DNA from 3 places in the Ciceribacter azotifigens genome. Region 3 is predicted to be linked to each of the others. Evidence: predicted binding sites of a transcription regulator. Region 3 holds the regulator's gene; each other region holds the start of a gene.
What was found. The regulator LexA, encoded in region 3, represses DNA repair genes until DNA is damaged. The targets are predictions, from matches to a motif close to TGTTCNNNNTGTGTTCNG.

Region 1 (7,082 bases), on a different contig from region 3:
TCTTGCTGCTGCCGAAACCCGAAATGGAGAAGAGATTCGCGATCTCTCCACTCTTGCGGAGCGGTTCGAGGTTCTCCTCGATCCGCTGCATCTGGTCGCGCATGAATTCGAGGCTGACACCTTGCGGCGCCGTCACCCTCAGCATCAGCGCCGAGCGGTCTTCCCGTGGCGTGAGTTCGCTGGTGATCAACGAGAAGGCCGCAAGCGCCGCGAACGAAAACAGGGCCGCGACGGCGAAGACGATCACCGGCGCGCCGAGGCACGCGTGAAGGGTCCTGCGGTAGAAGCGCGAAAAGGCGTCGCCGAAACGGCCGAGCGGATCGCCGCCTTCCCGGTGCTCGTGCGGCTTCAGGAGCCGCGAGGCGAGCATCGGGCAAAGGGTGAGCGCCACGAGCGCCGAGAGCGCGACGGAAAAGGCGAGCACGAAACCGAACTCGCGAAACAGCCCGCCCACCTGCCCGGGCAGGAACGAAAGCGGCACGAAGACGGCGGCGAGCGTCGCCGTCGTCGCGATGACGGCGAAGAACACTTCCCGTGTACCGAGGACGGCCGCAGCCCGCGGACCTAGCCCCTGCCCGCGCCTTCGCACGATGTTTTCCAGCACCACGATCGCATCGTCGACGACCATGCCCGTCGCCAGAACGACGGCAAGCAGCGTCAGGATGTTGATCGAAAATCCGGCGAGGTAGATCGCGGCCACTGTGCCGATGAGCGCAACCGGCATGGTCACCGCCGGAATAATTGTCGCCCTCGCGTCGCGCAGGAAGAGATAGATGATCGCGACGACGATCACGGCGGCAAGCACCAGCGAGCGCACCACTTCCTCGATTGAGCCGCGGATGAAGACGGCGTCGTCGCTGGTGATGCGCAGCTCGGTGCCCTCGGGCAGCGTCTTCGAAAGCTCGGCGACCGCCGCCGCCACACCCTCGGAAATGCTGAGCGTGTTCGACTGCGCCTGCCGGATGATGCCGAGGCCGATCCCCACCCGGCCGTTCGCACGCAGGCTGGTCGTCCCCGTGTCGGCCCCGAAGGTCACGGTCGCCACGTCTCTCAGCCGCACCCGGTTCTGTATGATGAGATTGCCGAAATCCTCTGGCGTCCTGAGGTCGGCGGTCGCGCGCACGACGATGTCCTGCGTCGGGCTGGTGAGCGAACCCGCCGGCACGTCGAAGGCGAGGTTGGAGAGCGCGGATGTCAGCGATGCGATGGTAAGCCCGCGGCTTGCCAGCGCCGCCTGGTCGACGTCGATGCGGAAGATCTTCTCCTGATCACCATAGATCTCGATGTCGGCGACGCCGTCCACCGTCGCGAGGCGGTCGGAAATCTGGTTGTCGACCAGCAAGGTCAGGTCGTCGAGGCTCATCCGGTCAGAGGTCACGGCAAGCCGCATGATCGGCTGCGAATCCGAATCGGCCTTGACGATGCGCGGCTCGTCCGCGTCGTCGGGCAGATCGTTCGAAACCCGCGAGATCGCGTCGCGCACGTCCGTCGATGCGACGTTGAGATCGGTGCTGTCGGAGAACTCGAGCGTCACCCGGCTCTGCCCGAATTGTGAAGTCGAGGACATGCTCTTCAGCCCCGACACGCGCGCAACAGCCCCTTCGATGACGGTTGTCACCTCCTGGTCGATCGTTTCGGGCGACGCGCCGTCGAAGGTCGTGCGCACGGTGATGACCGGCTGGTCGACGTCGGGGAGTTCGCGGACCTCGATGCCGTAGAAGGCTGCAAGCCCGGCGACGACGATCAGCGCGTTGAAGACCAGCGCGAGGATCGGCCGCCTGACGAAGAGAGCGGTAAAGCCGGCGCTGCCGCCGCCGGGGAAATCCGAAAACGGCCCGTTCATTGGCTCGCGACCGGAACGCCGGCCTCCTCTCCGGCGGGCCGGACCGTCCCGCCTTGGCGCACCCGCTGAATGCCTTCCGTCACCACCCTGTCGCCGGGGCGCAGGTCGGCATCGACCAGAATGGTGTCCGGATTGCGCTGGACGATCCGGACGCGCACCTTTTCCGCCTTGTTTTCGCTCCCGATGCGCCAGACGAAGGCGCCGTCGCCGTCCCATTGGACCGCAAGCGGATCGACCGACGGGTGGTCCTCGCCGGCAAAGGCCATGGTGACGGTAAACGACATGCCGGCCCTCAGGTCGTCGTTCTCGTTGCCGATGCGGGCACGCACATGCAGCGTGCGGCTCGCCTCGTCGATACGGTTGTCGATCGCCTCGACCGTCCCGCGATAAAGCTGGCCGGGGCGTGCGACGGCGGTCGCCTCCACGGCCTGGCCGACCTTGAGGATCGGCGCAAAGCGTTCCGGCACCCAGAAATCGACAAGAATCTCGGAGCGATCGTCGAGCGTGGCGATCACGGTGGAGGTGGTGACGTTGTCCCCCGGATTGACCGTGATGATGCCGGCGATACCGTCGATCGGGGCGACGATGTCGCGCCGTTTCAGGTTGAGCTCCGCGGTATCGAGCGCAAGCTTCGCGGCCTCGACGGCGATCTGCGCGTCGAAGGCGTCGATGCGCGACACCGTGGACTTCAGATTGGCGTAGAGGTTGGCCTTCTCGCTCGCGCTCTTCAGCGCCACCCGCGCCTGATCGCGCGCGATCGTCTGCTCGTCGTTGTCGAGTTGGGCGAGAAGATCACCGCTGGCGACCCTCTGTCCCGAGACGATCGCCACCTTGGCAAGCGTACCGTCGACCTGCGGCATCACCGTGACCGATTGGACCGCGTCACCCGTTCCGATCGCCGACAGCCGATCGTTGACCGTGCCGATGCCGACCGGTTGCACGACAACGAGCGGTGCGCCATTTCCGCCACGGCGGTTGCCTTCGCCGCCTGCTCCGCCCTTGGCGTCGGGTGCCGCCGTTTCGTCGGCGGGTGCCAGGACCGCAACCAGTCCGGCGGGTGCCCCCATCCGGAGCAACATGTCTCCGGCCCCCGGCACGAACCTTACCCAGCCGGCGACGAAAACGGCAACCACCGCAAGAATAACAATTACCTGTTTCCAGACGGGCATTCAAAAGCTCCGGCGAGGACTGCCGGACAGCCGCGCGGGAGGCGCGGACGATCGGAGGCGTCCAAATTCGGTCGATATATGCGCCAATATTTCCGCGGGGTCGATGCACGACAAGGCCTGACGGCGAACATTACCAAATTGTCATCGGCCGGCGGAGACGGAAGCGGATCGGTGGCGTCGTCGGAAATTTCCTGTAGAAGAACCGCTAACCGGTCCGAGGCGGAATGAAACCAGAACGACTTGACTCGCCTTTCCGGTCCGAATCACTACATTGGGCGCCATGAGTAACGGTTACGACGACATTCCCTTCTTCGATGAGGAGCCGCCGCCGCGCAAGCCGGCAGGGCCGGCGACAGGCGGAATTGCCGCACGCGCCATGGCCGCCCGCGATCAGGCCCGCACCCCGGACTATCTGTCCGGCCTCAACCCCGAACAGCGCGAAGCCGTAGAAACGACCGAGGGCCCGGTGCTCGTTCTCGCCGGTGCCGGCACCGGCAAGACCCGCGTCCTGACGACCCGCATCGCCCATATTCTCGCCACCGGCCGCGCCTTTCCGTCGCAAATCCTCGCGGTGACCTTCACCAACAAGGCCGCCCGCGAGATGAAGGAGCGCATCGGCATGCTGGTCGGCGGCGCCGTCGAGGGCATGCCCTGGCTCGGTACCTTCCACTCGATCGGCGTGAAGATCCTTCGCCGCCACGCCGAGTTGGTGGGGCTCAGGTCTGATTTCACCATTCTCGACACGGACGACGTCATCCGCCTGATCAAGCAGCTGATCCAGGCCGAAGGGCTCGACGACAAGCGCTGGCCGGCTCGCCAGTTCGCCGCGATGATTGACAACTGGAAGAACAAGGGCCTCGATCCGGCGCAGATCCCGGAGGGTGATGCCCGCGCCTTCGCGAACGGCAAGGGACGGGAGCTCTATGCGGCGTACCAGAACCGGCTGAAGACGCTGAACGCCTGCGATTTCGGCGACCTGCTGCTGCACCCGATCCGCATGTTCAGGGCCAATCCGGACGTATTGCGCGACTATCACCAGCGCTTCAAATACATCCTCGTCGACGAGTACCAGGACACCAACACCGCCCAGTACATGTGGCTGAGATTGCTCGCGCAGCGGTCATCTCCCTCCTCTCCCCAGCGGGGAGAGGGTGGCGCGAAAGCGCCGGGTGAGGGGGCGGCACCCACGAACCTTGGCGGACAGTCCCCCTCATCCGGTCCTTCGGACCACCTTCTCCCCGCTGGGGAGAAGGGAAAACCCACCGTCAACATCTGCTGCGTCGGCGACGACGACCAGTCGATCTACGGCTGGCGCGGGGCAGAAGTGGACAACATCCTGCGCTTCGAGAAGGATTTTCCGGGCGCCAAGGTCATCAAGCTCGAGCGCAACTACCGTTCCACCGAGCACATTCTCGGCGCTGCCGGCCACCTGATCGCCCACAACGAGGGACGGCTCGGCAAAACGCTGTTCACCGACCGCACCGAACCGGACGACGAGAAGGTGATGGTTCACGCCGCCTGGGATTCCGAGGAGGAGGCCCGTGCCGTCGGCGAGGAGATCGAACGACTGCAGCGCGGCGATGCCGACGGCAAGAAACACGCCCTCAACGACATGGCGATCCTCGTGCGCGCCTCCTTCCAGATGCGCGAGTTCGAAGACCGCTTCGTGACCCTCGGCCTCAACTACCGCGTCGTCGGCGGCCCGCGCTTCTATGAGCGCCTCGAAATCCGCGATGCCATGGCCTATTTCCGCCTCGTCTGCCAGCCGGCCGACGACCTCGCCTTCGAGCGCATCGTCAACACGCCGAAGCGCGGGCTGGGCGACACGACGGTCCGGGCGCTGCACGACTATGCCCGCGCGCGCGACATCCCGATGCTCGCCGCCGCCGCTGAGATGGTCGAGACCGACGAGCTGAAGCCGAAGGCCCGCAAGGCGCTCTTCGACGTGATTCAATACTTCCGCCGCTGGTCGGAACGCCTTGAAACGACTCCGCATACCGAGCTCGCCGAACAGATCCTCGACGAGTCCGGCTATACCGACATGTGGAAGAACGACAAGTCGGCCGAAGCGCCGGGCCGGCTCGAAAACCTCAAGGAACTCGTCCGCTCGATGGAAGCGTTCGAGTCGATGCGCGGCTTCCTCGAACACGTCTCGCTGGTCATGGACGCCGAGCAGAACGAGGACATGGACGCCGTGTCGATCATGACGCTCCATTCCGCCAAGGGGCTCGAATTCGACACCGTCTTCCTGCCGGGCTGGGAGGAAGGCCTCTTCCCCCACCAGCGCGCGCTCGACGAGGGCGGCCGCTCGGGCCTCGAGGAAGAGCGTCGCCTTGCCTATGTCGGCATCACCCGCGCCAAGCGCCGCTGCCACATCTGGTTCGTTTCCAACCGCCGCATCCACGGCCTCTGGCAGTCGACCATGCCGTCGCGCTTCCTCGACGAACTGCCGCAGGGCCACGTCGAGGTCGCAGAAGCGGAGAGCTCCTACGGCGGCTACGGGCGCGGCGGCTACGGCCAGTCACGCTTCGATCGCGCCGATCCCTTCGCCAACTCCTATTCGACACCCGGATGGAAGCGCGCCCAGCAGAACAAGTCGGATGCCACCCGCGACAACTGGGGCACCCGCTCCGGCCATGCGGTGGAACGCATCGGCTACGGCGAGAGCGGCCCGCGCGGCAGGACGATCGAGGGCGAGCTGGTGGCCAAATCCACGAGCTCCGAACCGTCGAAGTTCAAGCTCGGCGACCGCGTCTTCCACGTGAAGTTCGGCAACGGCAACATCTCGGCGATCGAGGGCAACAAGCTCACCATCGATTTCGACCGGGCCGGCCAGAAACGCGTGCTGGACGGGTTCGTCGAGCGGGTGTGAGCCCCTCGCAACCCGCCGACGCACCCAGCCTCGCCACCGTCCGGCCGCTTGCCACTATTCCTTCGCATTCTCGTTGTCTGAAAGACGCTTCAATCGCGCGCGTCCCCGCCACCCGGGGCCGCGTCAGCCTCGACAAGGATCGACGAGAGATGATGCCGTCCGACCTCCACCAACCCGGCTGCACGCGAAAGTCCCCTGCCCGGTCCGCGCCCGATCGTCGGCACGGGCCTGTCATCGAATCATGCGAAACCCGCCAGACCTCCCGCAACGGATCCCGGCATGCTGCCCGACAGTGAAACGCATTCCGGCGCGAGCCGGCTCCTGTCCCGCTACCGCGGCTATCTGACGGCCGTCGCCGTCGTCGCCGTGTTCACGATGATGATCTTCGCGATCCACCGCCTGACCGCGGAGGTGCGCTATGACGACGTCCTCGCTGCACTCGAGGGTAGATCCTGGCGGTCGCTCCTCTGGGCGGCGTTTTTCACCGCGCTCAGTTACGGCGCGCTCGCCTTCTACGACGCCAACGCCATCGACTATATCGGACGCAAGCTGCCGCTGCCGTCGGTCGTGACGACCGCCTTTATTGCCTACGCCGTCGGCAATACCGCAGGTTTCGGCCCCTTGAGCGGTGGCGCGATCCGCTACCGCGCCTATTCGAAGCTGGGGCTCCAGCCGGGCGAAATCGCCCGTGTCATCGCCTTCGTGACGCTCTCCTTCGGCCTCGGGCTCGCCGCAGTCAGCGCGCTCGCACTGCTGGTCGTCGCGCCTCGGGTTGCCGACATCGTCGGCCTAAATGGTCCGGCACTCCGCTTCGGTGCCGTCGCCGTCGTCGTGATGCTGGCGGCCCTCGTCTTCCTCGGCAGAAACGGGCGCGAGATCAAGATCGCCGGCGTGACGCTTCGCCTGCCCGACACGCGCACGTCGTCCCGGCAGTTTCTCGTCACCGCCTTCGATCTCGCGGGCTCCGCATCGGCCCTTTACGTCCTGCTGCCGGAGACACATGTCGGCTGGCCCGCCTTCTTCGCGATCTACGCGACGGCCGTCGCGCTCGGCGTCCTCAGCCATGTTCCGGCCGGCCTCGGCGTCTTCGAGACGGTGATGATTGCCGGCCTCGGCAACGCCGTCAGCGCCGACCAGCTGCTCGGCAGCCTGGTGCTTTACCGCCTGGTCTACTACGTCCTGCCGCTACTGTTTGCGC
Region 2 (7,082 bases), on a different contig from region 3:
ATTTCGAGAGGTCGATCTTGACCGAACGGGCGGCCGGTCCCTCGCCGATGATGAGGTCGAGCTGGAAATCCTCCATCGCCGGATAGAGGATTTCCTCGACCGCCGGGTTCAGCCGGTGGATTTCGTCGATGAAGAGAACGTCGCGCTCTTCGAGATTGGTCAGGAGGGCGGCGAGATCGCCGGCCTTGGCGATGACCGGGCCGGAGGTCGAGCGAAAATTGACGCCGAGCTCCTTCGCCATGATCTGGGCGAGCGTCGTCTTGCCGAGACCGGGCGGACCGACGAACAGCACGTGGTCGAGCGCCTCGCCGCGCCCCTTCGCCGCCTCGATGAAGATCTTCAGGTTCGCCCGCGCCTCGGCCTGGCCGGTGAACTCGTCGAGCGATTGCGGGCGCAGGGTGGCGTCGATGTCCTCGCCGCGCTTGTCGGGCGTAATAAGGCGATCGGCTTCACTCATGGGGCTTCATCCGTTTCGACGGCGATAATGACAGCAGGGCCGGGGCCGCTCAATGGTCTTTGACCGGATCGGGGTCTTTGACCAGATTTGCCGTTCTCGGTAAAGCCACGGCTCGCCTTTACTCTGTCACGTCTCACCGCGACAGCTCCTTCAGCCCCAGCCGGATGAGCTTGGCGCTGTCGGCGCCGTCGCCGGCCGTCTTGAGCGCTGCCGCCACCGCGTTTGCCGCCTGTTCGCGCGAATAGCCGAGATTGGTGAGCGCCGAGACGGCGTCGGAGACCGGGGCAGGGGCCACGCCTTCGCCGAGCTCCTGTTTCAAGCCGATCGTGCCCGCCGCCTCGCCGGCGAAGGCCGGCGCCTTGTTCTTCAGTTCGGTGACGATGCGCACCGCGACCTTCGGTCCGACGCCCGGCGCCCGCGAGATCGACGTCTTGTCCTGCAGCGCGATCGCGTTGGCGAGTTCGGACGGGGTGAGCGTCGAAAGCACCGCGAGCGCGACCTTCGTACCGACGCCCTGCACGCTCTGCAACAGGTTGAACCATTCCCGCTCGAGCGCCGTCAGGAAGCCGAAGAGCTTCAGCTGGTCCTCCCGGACATAGGTCTCGATGAAGAGCACGGCGGCCTCGCCGGCGGAACCGAGCTTCGACAGCGTGCGCGAGGAGCAGTGGGCGATGTAGCAGACGCCGTGGACGTCGATCAGCGCGTAGTCGCTGCCGATTTCCTCGATGGTGCCTTTGAGCTTGCCGATCATGAAGTGTTCCGTCGGGTGGTGGGTGCGAATTGTCAGCCGGTGGCGAGAACCCTGCGCATCCGCTCGCCGCCGCGATTGTGGGCGTGGCAGATGGCGATCGCCAGCGCGTCGGCGGCGTCGTTGCCCTTGAACTCGGCCTTCGGCATCAGGATCTTCAGCATCATGTGGATCTGCTGCTTCTCGCCATGGCCGACGCCGATCACCGACTTTTTCACCGCGTTCGGGGCGTATTCGGAGACCGGCAGGCCGGCGCGGGCCGGAACCAGCATGGCGACGCCGCGCGCCTGACCGAGTTTCAGTGTCGCGACCGCGTCCTTGTTGACGAAGGTCTGCTCTACGGCGGCCTCGTCGGGCCGGTAGGCGTGGACGATTTCGGCAAGCCCGTCATGCAGTTGGCAGAGGCGCGAGGCGAGGTCCATGTCTCCGTCCGAGGTCACGGTGCCGGAAGCGACGAACCGCAGGCTGTTGCCGAGCGTCTCGATGACGCCCCAGCCGGTGCGCCTGAGGCCCGGATCGATACCGATAATGCGAATCGCACTTTGCATGGCTCACCCTATTCCGTCTCCCGGAGGGTTTGCCAGCAAAATGTGAACAAAACAAAAACATTCAACAACAAGGGATCGTGATCGACGCCGCACCGGCCTCGGGGTGGCAATCGCGATCCGTCTTTCTAAATAGAGTTCTCCGACCACGAGACCACATGACGCAGGGGCTGCCGATGATACCGTTTTCGATCCTCGACCTTTCACCAGTCGCCGAGGGACACACCGTCGGCGAGGCGCTGGAAGCGTCGCGGCGGATGGCGCAGACGGCCGAGGCCTGCGGCTACAACCGCTTCTGGCTCGCCGAGCACCACGGAATGCCGGGGATTGCCAGCGCCGCCACGTCGATCGTGATCGCCCATGTCGGGGCGGCCACCTCGCGCATCCGCATCGGCTCCGGCGGCGTCATGCTGCCCAATCACTCGCCGCTTGTGATCGCCGAGCAGTTCGGCACGCTGGAGGCGCTCTTCCCCGGTCGCGTCGATCTCGGCCTCGGGCGGGCGCCCGGCACCGACATGCGCACGGCGCGCGCCCTTCGCCGCAATCTCGAAGCCTCCGCCGAAAGTTTTCCGCACGACATCATCGAATTGCAGCGCCTCCTCGGGTCGCGGCAGGAGGAGCAGGCGGTGATCGCCGTTCCGGGCAGCAACAGCAACGTGCCGCTCTGGCTTCTCGGGTCGAGCCTCTACAGCGCCCATCTCGCTGCGGCACTCGGCCTGCCTTACGCCTTCGCCTCGCATTTCGCGCCGGACCAGCTGATGGAGGCGATCGCGATCTACCGTGAACGCTTCGAACCGTCGGAACAGTTGCAGAAGCCCTATGTGATGGTCGGCGTCATGGCGGTCGCCGCCGAGACCGATGCCGAGGCGCAACGCCTCTTCACCTCCGCGCAGCAGCAGTTCATCAACCTGAGGCGCACCGTCCGCCGGCAGTTCCCGCGTCCGGTCGAAACGATGGACGGGCTCTGGTCGGATGCGGAGCGGATGGGCGTCGAGCATACGCTGCGCTACGCGGTGGTCGGCGCGGCCTCGACCGCGGAAGAGAAACTCTCCCGTTTCCTCGAAGAGACCGGTGCCGACGAGCTCATCATTTCGACGCCCGTCCACGACGTCGACGCCCGGCTGCGGTCGATCGAGATTTTCAGCACCTTCTCGGGGGTCATGAAACCTGCACATTGAGGCAGGCCCTGGCGCAAGATTTCTCGTCACGGAGGGTATTTCATCGCCTTTTCGGCGCTTCTGCGAGATATTGCCCCCCAAATTAACCGGCATTTAAACAAAGCTTCCCAAGGGTAGAGCATCACGGTCCGTCTGGCGCCGCGCTCGCCCGCGAGCCTGCGACCGTAACAAGGGGAATGGCGCTGCAAAGGCGCAATGCGGGAAGGCTGGATAGAGTAATGCACCGGTTCAATTCACTCTCGTCAAAAGTTATAGGTATTTTTCTTTTGCTCACGGCGGCGTCGGTCGGCGTACTGAACGTTCTCGCCTACTACACGTCGAGCAGCATTTTCGGTCGCCAGACCTACCACGCGATGGAGAGCACGCTCACCTTCCGCGGCGACATGCTGAAGGAACAGCTCGCACAGATGGAGAACCAGGCGACTTCGATCGCCAAGATCGAGAGCCTGCAGCAAGCGGTGACCTCGCTGAAGAGCGGCTGGAACACGATTGTGAAGAACTCGGGCGATGCCCGTGCGGAACTGCGCTCGGTCTTCGTCGACAATAATCCCAATCCGGCCAACGAGCGCGAGAAGCTCGTGAAGCCCGAGGGTCCAAGCGGTTTTTACTACGGGGTGCATGAGAAGACCCAGGCCGAGGTCGCCGGCTTCCTCGCCGACACGCAGTTCCGTGACCTGCTGATCGCCGACCAGACCGGCAACATCGTTTATTCCTACAAGAAGGGCCCGACCTTCGCCGAGAACGTCGCGGCGGGTGAACTCCAGTCGTCGGGCATTGGCCGTGCCTTCGCGGCCGGGGCGGAAGCCGCCAACGGCGTGACGGACGATGCAGCGCCGACGCGCTTCTCCGGACTCGTCATCGGCAGCGATCCGTCCGCGCCCGACATCTATTTCGCGGTACCGGTCGTGAAGTTCGGCGCCTTCAAGGGCACGATCCTCTTCCAACTCAAGGAAGGCGCCGTCGCCGGCATTCTCTCCAAGGGGATCAGCACCGAGAGCGGCGAGCGCTCGGCGATCCTTTCCGCCGACGGAACCGGCATCGCGCTTTCGCCGGACGGCCACCTTGCCGATATCTCGGCTGCTCCCTTCGGCTTCACCGCCGATGCGATGGCTGCCACCGATACGGTGATCGCCGATTTCGACCGTGACGGCGATGCCGCCCGTGCCTATGCCCGTCCGATTTCCTTCGGCGACCACAGCTTCCTCGTCGTCGAGAGCATCGGGCTTTCCGAACTCAACGCCGGTTCGCTCGAAATTGCCGGCATCCTGACGGCGATCGGGGTCGCCGCACTCGCCGTCATGGCGGTCGCCACAGGCGTTCTCACCCGCCGCCTCTTCGCGCCGCTCGCAAAGCTTGCGACCGTCACCGGCGAAGTTGCGAACGGCAAGCTCGACGACGTGGTCGGAAACCAAGAGCGCAAGGACGAGATCGGCACCATGGCGCGTGCGCTCGAACGCTTCCGCGCAGCGCTGATCGAACAGCATCGCCTCGAAGCTGCAAACGAGGAAAATCGCGAAAAGTCGGAAGCCGAGCGCCGCCAGCGCTTTGCCGAGCGCGAAGCCGAGGCACGCACGCTGCAGGCGGTCGTCGAGGCGCTCGACGAAGGCCTTGACCGGCTCGCCGGCGGCGATCTCGCCTTCCAGATCACCCAGGTCTTCCCGCAGGACCTCGAAGGCCTGCGGCACAACTTCAACAAGGCGCTCTCCACGCTCAGCCAGACGCTCTCGGGCATCGGCGGAAACTCCATCGCCGTCCGCGAGGGTTCGGAGGAAATGCGTGCCGGCGCCGACCAGCTCGCCGCCCGCACCGAGCGCCAGGCGGCTGCGATCACCGAGACCGCAAGCGCGATCAAGGCGATCACCGATGCCGTGAAGACGCAGATCGCCCGTGCCGAGGATGCCGAGCGCCTTGCCCGCAACGCCAAGAACGACACCGAGCATTCCGGGCACATCATGCGTGACACGATCGCAGCGATGGAGGCGATCCAGTCGTCGTCGCAGCAGATCAACCAGATCATCGGCGTGATCGACGAGATCGCCTTCCAGACGAACCTGCTGGCGCTCAACGCGGGCGTCGAGGCGGCGCGTGCCGGCGAAAGCGGCAAGGGCTTTGCCGTCGTCGCCCAGGAAGTGCGCGAGCTCGCCCAGCGTTCGGCCGCCGCCGCCAAGGAGATTGCGAGCCTGCTCGCCAAATCGACGGGCGAGGTGGCAAACGGCGTCTCGCTGGTGGAGAAGGCCGGCTCGGCGCTGGAGGGCATCGGCGCGCACGTCGTTGCGATCAACGGCCAGATCGGCGAGATCATGGAATCGACCCGCGAGGAAGCGCAGACGCTGGTCGAGATCAACAGCTCCGTCAGCCAGATCGACATCATGACTCAGCAGAATGCGGCCATGGTCGAGGAAACGACCGCTGCCATCCACCGTCTCGCTTCCGAGGCGGTCGAGATGGACCAGCGGCTCGGTCAGTTCCAGCTCGCCCAGTCCGGGCGTGCGGGCGGCGACCGGTACGGCCACGACGCGATGCGTCGCGCCGGCTGACCGCACGCGACCTCGCTGAAGCGCACTATAGTGCCGGCCTTCGGGCCGGCATTTTCTTTGCCGATAGTGGCGACCCCTACACCTGAAGTACCGGTTACAGTAAAAACCCCAGAAAATATGGTTAAGTACTAAAGTTAACGGGTAAGCTTAATGCCGTGTTAACTCCGATTTGCGATCTTTCTGTCGAACAAGCACGCGGCGCCAACCCCATGGCCGAAAAACGGTGCGCGGAGTAACGACAGATGACCAGATTGCCCATCGCATTTGCAGCAATGCTTCTCGCAAGTACGTCGGCGCTTGCCGCCGACCTGTACGTCGAGCCCGATCCGCAGCCGGTGGCGCCGTCCTTCGGCGGCTTCTACCTGCGCGGTCACCTCGGCATGAGCAACCAGCAGCTCGGCAGCCTCGAACACCCGCTCTTCGACGCCGTCGAGATCCACGAATTCCTCGACGAGGGCGGCTTCGACAGCGCGCCGCTCGCCGGCATCGGTGTCGGCTACCAGTTCAACGACTGGCTGCGTGCAGATGCCTTCGTCGAATATCGCGGCGACGCGAGCTTCTCTGCGCTCGATCGCTACGGCCACACCGGCGCGGCGGGTACCGTATGGGACGGCACAAACGACTATTCGGGCACCAAGTCGGAATGGCTGCTGATGGCGAACGCCTATGTCGACGTCGGCCACTGGTACGGCATCACGCCTTATGTCGGCGCGGGTCTCGGCGCATCGCGGAACACGATCTCCCACTTCCAGGACGTCAATGTTCCGACGGCGGGCGTCTCCTATGGCGACACGGCCTCGACCTGGAACTTCGCCTGGGCGCTGCACGCGGGCCTTGCCTATCAGGTCACCGACCGCATGACCCTCGACCTCGGTTATTCCTACATGAACCTCGGCGATGCCAAGACCGGCGATCTCAAGGCCTATGACGGTTCGGTCACCAACGAGCCGATGCATTTCAAGGACATCACCTCCCACGACATCAAGCTCGGCTTCCGCTATTCGCTGCAATAGCCGCGCGTCGGGTGAACGCATGCTAAAAGCCGCCGGAGCGATCCGGCGGCTTTTTCGTTGCGGGGAAGTTTTTCTCGTTCCTGTCAGCTTCTCGTCAGATAGCGGTCAGCCAACCGTCAGCCAGTGTTGAGTATTCATAATCCCATCTTCAACACGGAGGACAGACCAATGAAGATCTACACCGCAGTATTCGCCGCCCTTCTCGCCGCTTCCACTTCCTCGTTGCTTTCCGCCCCCGCCATGGCCACCGAGAAATGCTCCACCGTCGCCCAGTGCCTCGGCCACGAGACTGCTTCGGCCGGCAGCAACCGTTCGAGCGACGACAACGGCATGGGCGACACCGACCGCAACGGCAATGACGACAACGGCACCGGCAACGATGACAACGGCCGTGGCGAGAACGACCACGGTGCCGGCCATGACAACGGCAACGACAGCGATCATGGCGCCGGCCATGACGGCGGCAACGATCACGACGGCGGAAACGACAACGACGATTGATCGTCTGTCCGGAACGCTGCCGGCATAGCCTCCTCGCTTCGAAGCGGGGAGCGTCGACGGGATGGGGCCGCCTTCGGGCGGCCTTTTCGCGTTCGGGTGAGGC
Region 3 (7,082 bases):
GCACCGGAAGAGGTCGTGCTCACGACCCGCGCCCGACACGAGCCTTTCGCACTCGGCGAGGTGCTGCGTGGGAAAGCACGGCTCTCGCCTCCTTCCGGGCCGGCCTTGCCGGGTCTCGACGACTTTTCGTTCCCCGGCTACTTCGGCGGGATCGGCGCCGTCGGCTACTTTCTCGCGGCTCCGGTGCGCATTGACAGCCTCCCGGAGAGCGGAACCGGCGCATGGTGGGAGGCCGCCGAACAGACGCTCCTTGTTGTCCGTGACGGCATCACGCAGCGAATCAGGAGAACGGTTCCGGGCGATGCCGGCGGTTTTGCCGCCTCCATCGTCACCGGCGACCGGCGATCGATGTCGGAGGCGACGACGGAGGCGCTGCGGCTTTCGGGGCTGGCGCACATCACCGCGATCTCCGGCCTCAACATGGCGCTCGCCGCTGGCATTTTCTTTGTCGGCCTTCGCAAGCTGCTTAGCCTCTCGCCGGCGATCGCCCAGTCTCGGCCGGTAAAGAAGATCGCTGCCGCTGCCGCACTCGTCGCTGCCTTCCTTTACCTGATGATTTCCGGCTATCAGGTCTCCGCCGTCCGCGCCTTCCTGATGACGGCGATCATGCTGGTCGCCGTCCTGTTCGACCGTCCGGCGATCAGCCTGCGCAACCTCGCACTGGCGGCGATCGTCATTCTTGCGATCTCCCCGTCGCAGGTGCTCGGCGCGAGTTTTCAGATGTCGTTTGCTGCGACCGCCGGGCTGATTGCCGGCTACGACGGTTGGCGGCGGAGTGCAGGGCGGTCGTCGCGCTACGCGCCGGACTTTCCGGGCCGCAAGGCCCTTTCGTTCCTGTGGAACTTCGCCGCCGGCACGTTCGTGACCTCGCTGATCGGGGGACTGGCGACGGCAATCTTCGCGGTCGCCCATTTCCATAGAATGGCACCTTACGGCCTCGTCGCGAACCTCGCGGCGATGCCGATCATTTCGGTCGTGGTGATGCCGGCGGCGCTGGCGGCAATGCTGCTCATGCCATTCGGCCTCGACGCTCCGTTCCTCATTCTTGCGGGCGAGGGACTCGAGATTGTCATCGTGATCGCAACCACGGTGGCGAGCTGGAGCGAGGGGACGTCGTTCGGCCGGTTCGGGGCATGGTTCCTGCCGCTGGCGAGCGCGGGACTGCTGTTGCTCACTCTGCTGCACACGCAGCTGCGCTGGATCGGCGCGGCAGTTCTTGCGGCCGCGATCGGCCTTGCGGTCCTCCTGCCACCGGAAGAGACGGCCAACCTCATCGTCTCGGAGGACGGACGCCTGGCGGGTCTGCCCGGCGCCGACGGCAGGACGATCGCGACGAACCGCAGCAAACCGTCGGACTTCCTCTTCTCACAATGGCAGCACGCGCTTGCGCGCCCCGATCATCTCGGACCGCTCCGCAGCGAGGACGACGCCGTCGCCGGCACCCGGGCGGACGAAACGGACCGGCTGTCGGCCGAGCAGATAAGGACTGTCCGCGACACGATGCGCCGGCAGTTCGGCGCAGCGGCCCCCGGCCGATTTCTCTGTACGGGCAAAGTCTGGTGCATCGCCCGGCTGCCGGACGGGTGGCGGATCGCCACCGTCGAGGACCCGGCACTTCTCGGCGTCGCCTGCGATGTCGCCGATCTCGTGATTACGCCGCGCCGTTCACCTTTCGGCATCTGCCGCTCCGGAGCGAAGATGATCGATGCGGAAATGCTGCGGCGCACGGGCGCGACCGAATTCTATCTCGGAAATCATGAGGATCGGGACATTCGCCGGCGGACCGCATTCACCACCCTCGACAGGCCCTGGCAGCGGCATCGCCTTTACGACTGGCGGACCGACAGCTTCGCCGACCGAGAGCCCGCGGAGTTCGCCCCCGCGGAACAGGTCAGTGATAGCGGCGGATAAGTCCGACCAGCTTGCCCTGGATCTTCACACGATCAGGGCCGAAGATGCGCGTCTCATAAGCCGGGTTCGCAGCCTCGAGCGCGATCGAATCGCCCCGGCGGCGGAAGCGTTTCAGCGTTGCCTCCTCGTCGTCCACGAGTGCCACCACGATGTCGCCGGGCGTCGCGTTGCTGGCATTGCGGATGATGACCGTATCGCCGTCGAGAATACCGGCCTCGATCATCGAATCACCCTTGACCTCGAGCGCATAGTGTTCGCCCGATCCGAGCATCTCGGCCGGGATCGTGATTTCATGAGTGTTGTGCTGGATCGCCGAGATCGGTACCCCGGCCGCGATGCGGCCCATGACAGGAACCGCAACGGAATTCGATCGCTCCTCTGTGGACGGTTTGGCGGCCGGCGCCGCCTGTCCCTTGCCGAGGCTTCCCTCGATGACGCTCGGCGAGAAACCCCGCCGCGGCTGCAGGCTGGAGGAATAGGCCTCCGGCAGCTTGATGACCTCCAGGGCTCGCGCCCGGTTCGGCAGCCGGCGGATGAAGCCACGCTCCTCGAGCGCCGTGATGAGGCGGTGGATACCGGATTTCGAGGCGAGGTCGAGCGCGTCCTTCATCTCGTCGAAAGACGGCGGCACGCCCGATTCCTTCATCCGCTCGTGAATGAAGAGAAGCAGTTCCTGTTGCTTGCGCGTCAGCATGGTCCAGAGCCCCGTCGTGTGAAACAAATCCAGAACATACACTATCTGTTCCATATGTGTTCCGCAAGTGCTTAAATATTGGTAAGCAATTGGCCGTTCGGGGGAATTTCGCGTGCATTCGCGTCCGGCGGACAGCGACGGGATGGGGCCGCAGCCGCCTTGCAAAGCGCCCGCAAATCGCGCAAACCAGACGCGGTCGACAAGGAGGGTGCGGGATGTCCACTGCCAAGGAGACGCCGCGCGGCGTCGATCACATCGTTCTGCCGGTGCACGGGCTGAAGCCCGCACGCGAGCGGCTCGGAGCGCTGGGTTTCACAGTTGCCGCCGATGCGCTGCATCCCTTCGGCACCGAGAACGCCTGCGTCTTCTTCGCCGACAAGACCTACCTCGAGCCGCTTGCGGTGGCGAGCCGTGAAACCTGCGAGGAAGCCGCGCGCAAAGGCAATGTCTTCGTCGCCCGCGACCGCGCCTTCCGTTTCCGCGCGCCGGACGGCGAGGGTCTTTCGGGAATAGCGGTTGCCGCGACAAGTGCGACGGCGGACCACGAGGTCTATTTCGAGCACGGTCTGTCGGCTGGTGAAATCCTCCATTTCTCGCGGCCGCTCAGATTGCCGGACGGCACCGAGGCGACAGCCTCGTTCAGGCTTGCATTCGCCGCCGACCTGCGTGCGCCCGATTTTCTCCTCTTTTCCTGCGAGCGGGCCAATCCGCTGCCGGCGGATCGTGCCGCGCTCGAACGCCACGAGAACGGCGTGACGGGCATATCCGCCGTTGTGCTCACCGAAGAAAACCCCTCCGACTTCCAGGAGATGCTGGAGACCGTCTTCCATCAGCGCGAGATCGAGGCGCATTCCTTCGGCATCGTCGTCCCTTCGGCGAACGCGAAGATCGAGGTGCTGACGCCCGCCGGCCTTGCTGGCTATTTCGGGCTCGACGCCCGAAATGCCGGACGCGGCCTCGCCGGTGCGGCGATCGTCTTCCGGACCGGGGATCTCGGCGTGACAGAACGCTTGCTGGCTGCTAATGGCGTTCGCCATGCACGCAAAGATGGCCGCCTGATCGTACCGCGTGACGCGGGACAGGGCGCGCATTTCGTTTTCCAGGAGGAATAATGAGCACTTCGACCAATTCCGAAGTCGTCGTCGGCGAAGGCGCCACCAAGGTCGTCTTTTCCAACTCCAGGCGCTTCTCGCTGATTGCCGGCCCCTGCCAGATGGAAAGCCGCGATCACGCCTTCATGATGGCCGGCGCGACAAAGGAAATCTGCGACAAGCTCGGCATCGGGCTCGTCTACAAGTCGTCCTTCGACAAGGCCAACCGCACGTCGCTCTCCGGCAAGCGCGGCATCGGCCTCGACAAGGCGATGGAAGTCTTCGCCGATCTGAAGAAGGAATTCGGCTTTCCGGTGCTGACAGACATCCACACCGAGGAGCAGTGCGCGACCGTCGCCCCCGTTGTCGACGTGCTGCAGATCCCGGCCTTCCTTTGCCGCCAGACCGACCTTCTGGTCGCTGCCGCCAAGACCGGTCGGGTCATCAACGTCAAGAAGGGCCAGTTCCTCGCCCCCTGGGACATGAAGAACGTGCTCGCCAAGATCACCGAAAGCGGCAATCCGAACGTGCTCCTGTGTGAGCGTGGCGCTTCCTTCGGATACAACACCCTGGTCTCGGATTTCCGGTCGCTGCCGATCATGGCGGCGATGGGCGCTCCCGTGGTGTTCGACGCCACCCACTCGGTGCAGCAGCCCGGCGGGCAGGGCGGCTCGACCGGCGGGCAGCGGGAATTCGTGGAGACGCTGGCGCGCGCCGCGGTTGCCGTCGGCGTTGCCGGTCTCTTCATCGAGACCCATGAGGATCCGGACAATGCCCCGTCCGACGGCCCGAACATGGTGCCGCTGAAAGACATGCCGCGGCTTCTCGAAAAGCTGCTCGCCTTCGACGCCGTCGCCAAGGGCGCTTGAGGCGATCCGTATCGATTACGGCCTTTTCTTTTGGAAACGCCGGCCCGATGGGCCGGCATTTTGCGTTCATCTTCACCTTTCGGCGTCTGTCACACTGCGTGCATTGTATTTTTCCCGTCTTCGATTAAGACAGGCGCCATCCTCAATCCCACCCAGTACCAGGGAGGCGCTCATGACTGCAATCACCGACATCATCGGCCGCGAAATTTTGGACAGCCGCGGCAATCCGACCGTCGAGGTCGACGTCTATCTCGAAGACGGCAGCATGGGCCGCGCGGCCGTTCCGTCGGGCGCCTCGACCGGCGCACATGAGGCAGTCGAACTGCGTGATGGCGGCAGCCGCTACCTCGGCAAGGGCGTCGAGCGCGCCGTCGAGGCCGTCAACACCGAGATCTTTGACGCGGTCGGCGGACTGGACGCGGAAAACCAGATCCAGATCGACAAGGTGATGATCGAGCTCGACGGCACGCCGAACAAGTCGCGCCTCGGCGCAAACGCCATCCTCGGCGTCTCGCTCGCCGTCGCCAAGGCCGCCGCCGAGGCTTCCGGCCTGCCGCTCTATCGCTATGTCGGCGGTCTGAACGCCCATGTACTGCCGGTCCCGATGATGAACATCATCAACGGCGGCGCCCATGCCGACAACCCGATCGACTTCCAGGAATTCATGATCATGCCGGTCGGCGCCGAAACGATGCGCGACGCCGTGCGCATGGGTTCGGAAGTCTTCCATACGCTCAAGAAGGAACTGGCCGCCCAGGGGCACAACACCAACGTCGGCGACGAGGGCGGCTTCGCGCCGGGTCTCGAAAGCGCACCGGCCGCCCTCGACTTCATCGTGAAGTCGATCGAGAAGGCAGGCTACCGCCCCGGCGAGGACATGTACCTGGCGCTCGACTGCGCCTCGACCGAGTTCTTCAAGGACGGCAAGTATGTGCTCGAAGGCGAGGGCCGCACGCTTGAGCCGGAAGCCATGGCGGAATATCTCGCCGAGCTGGCCGCGAAATACCCGATCATCTCGATCGAGGACGGCATGGCCGAGGACGACTGGGACGGCTGGAAGGTTCTGACCGACAAGATCGGCTCGAAGTGCCAGCTCGTCGGCGACGATCTCTTCGTCACCAATTCCTCGCGTCTGCGCGACGGCATCCGGATGGGCGTCGCGAACTCGATCCTCGTGAAGGTGAACCAGATCGGCTCGCTCTCGGAGACCCTCGACGCTGTCGAGACTGCGCACAAGGCCCGCTATACGGCCGTCATGTCGCACCGTTCGGGCGAAACCGAGGACTCGACGATCGCCGACCTCGCGGTTGCCACCAACTGCGGACAGATCAAGACCGGCTCGCTAGCTCGCTCCGACCGGCTCGCCAAGTACAACCAGCTGATCCGCATCGAGGAAATGCTGGGCCCGCAGGCCCGTTACGCCGGCTCGTCGATCCTGCGCGGCTGACGTTCCAGCCTTCTGACGCTGATCGGCCCGCGTCCCGGAAGGGGCGCGGGCCAACTTTTTTCCGCGTAGCCGCTATGGTCAACGATCGATTAAGCAATCGCGGCTAGTTTGATCCAAGATCGTTTTGCGTATCAGGGCGTCGCTCGATGTGGACCAGGCAGCACAAGAACCGGAAACTCGGACGTTTTGTCCTTCCGCTCGTGACCGTCGCATTCCTCTCCTACTTCGGTTATCATTCGATCCATGGTGATCGCGGCCTGATCGCTGCGCAGGAATTCGAGAAGCTGAGATTTAAGCGCGGCGCCGAGCTGGCCGAGCTCGTGTCGCGTCGCAAGTCGCTGGAGCGGCAGGTTGAATTCCTGAGTGACGGCTCGCTCGAGCGCGACATGATCGATGAGAAGGCGCGCTACCAGCTCAACGTGTCGCGCCCCGACGAAATTGTGATTTTCAACAACCAAATGAATTAACCGAAATTCGGTTAATCGCCAATAGTAATTATAATTCAATATCATATCGTGAATGCGAGCTATGCATTTATGGCATTGCGGCCGCCCGTTTTCTTGCCTATCCTTCGCGCCGATCTAAATTTGACAAAACCTAGGGAGGGACGAATGGCGCCGCGAAAACCTGCGACTGCGAGCGGTCGCAAGCCGACGACCAAGTCTGCCGCAAAGAAAGAATTGACTCAGGGGCTGGTTGCGGAATTCGACCGCCAGAGCGAGCTCGACGCCTACCGCGAAATGCTCCTCATCCGCCGCTTCGAGGAAAAGGCCGGCCAGCTCTACGGCATGGGCTTCATCGGCGGCTTCTGTCACCTCTATATCGGCCAGGAGGCCGTCGTCGTCGGCGTCCAGATGGCGCTGAAGGATGGCGACCAGGTCATCACAGGCTATCGTGACCATGGCCACATGCTGGCTTGCGGCATGAGCGCACGCGGCGTCATGGCCGAACTCACCGGCCGTCGCGGCGGGCTGTCCAAGGGCAAGGGCGGCTCGATGCACATGTTCTCCAAGGAGAAGAACTTCTACGGCGGTCACGGCATCGTCGGCGCGCAGGTGTCGCTCGGCACC

Region 1: a site for LexA is predicted at 3,233-3,250, ahead of ACM6UT_RS09000 (ATP-dependent helicase). Genes of this name have one in related genera too.
Region 2: a site for LexA is predicted at 1,796-1,813, ahead of ruvC (crossover junction endodeoxyribonuclease RuvC). Genes of this name have one in related genera too.

The regions. Positions count from the first base shown of each region.
Region 1 is NZ_JBLQTA010000004.1:333,498-340,579, forward strand. It holds gene ACM6UT_RS08990 (efflux RND transporter permease subunit) at 1-1,843, opposite strand, end outside; gene ACM6UT_RS08995 (efflux RND transporter periplasmic adaptor subunit) at 1,840-3,012, opposite strand; gene ACM6UT_RS09000 (ATP-dependent helicase) at 3,293-5,884, shown strand; gene mprF (bifunctional lysylphosphatidylglycerol flippase/synthetase MprF) at 6,164-7,082, shown strand, end outside.
Region 2 is NZ_JBLQTA010000001.1:362,727-369,808, reverse strand. It holds gene ruvB (Holliday junction branch migration DNA helicase RuvB) at 1-457, opposite strand, end outside; gene ruvA (Holliday junction branch migration protein RuvA) at 591-1,208, opposite strand; gene ruvC (crossover junction endodeoxyribonuclease RuvC) at 1,241-1,753, opposite strand; gene ACM6UT_RS01860 (LLM class flavin-dependent oxidoreductase) at 1,927-2,928, shown strand; gene ACM6UT_RS01855 (methyl-accepting chemotaxis protein) at 3,147-5,465, shown strand; gene ACM6UT_RS01850 (outer membrane protein) at 5,708-6,478, shown strand; gene ACM6UT_RS01845 (hypothetical protein) at 6,647-6,979, shown strand.
Region 3 is NZ_JBLQTA010000008.1:115,517-122,598, reverse strand. It holds gene ACM6UT_RS13450 (ComEC/Rec2 family competence protein) at 1-1,911, shown strand, start outside; gene lexA (transcriptional repressor LexA) at 1,892-2,605, opposite strand; gene ACM6UT_RS13440 (VOC family protein) at 2,821-3,717, shown strand; gene kdsA (3-deoxy-8-phosphooctulonate synthase) at 3,717-4,565, shown strand; gene eno (phosphopyruvate hydratase) at 4,738-6,012, shown strand; gene ACM6UT_RS13425 (FtsB family cell division protein) at 6,159-6,479, shown strand; gene pdhA (pyruvate dehydrogenase (acetyl-transferring) E1 component subunit alpha) at 6,624-7,082, shown strand, end outside.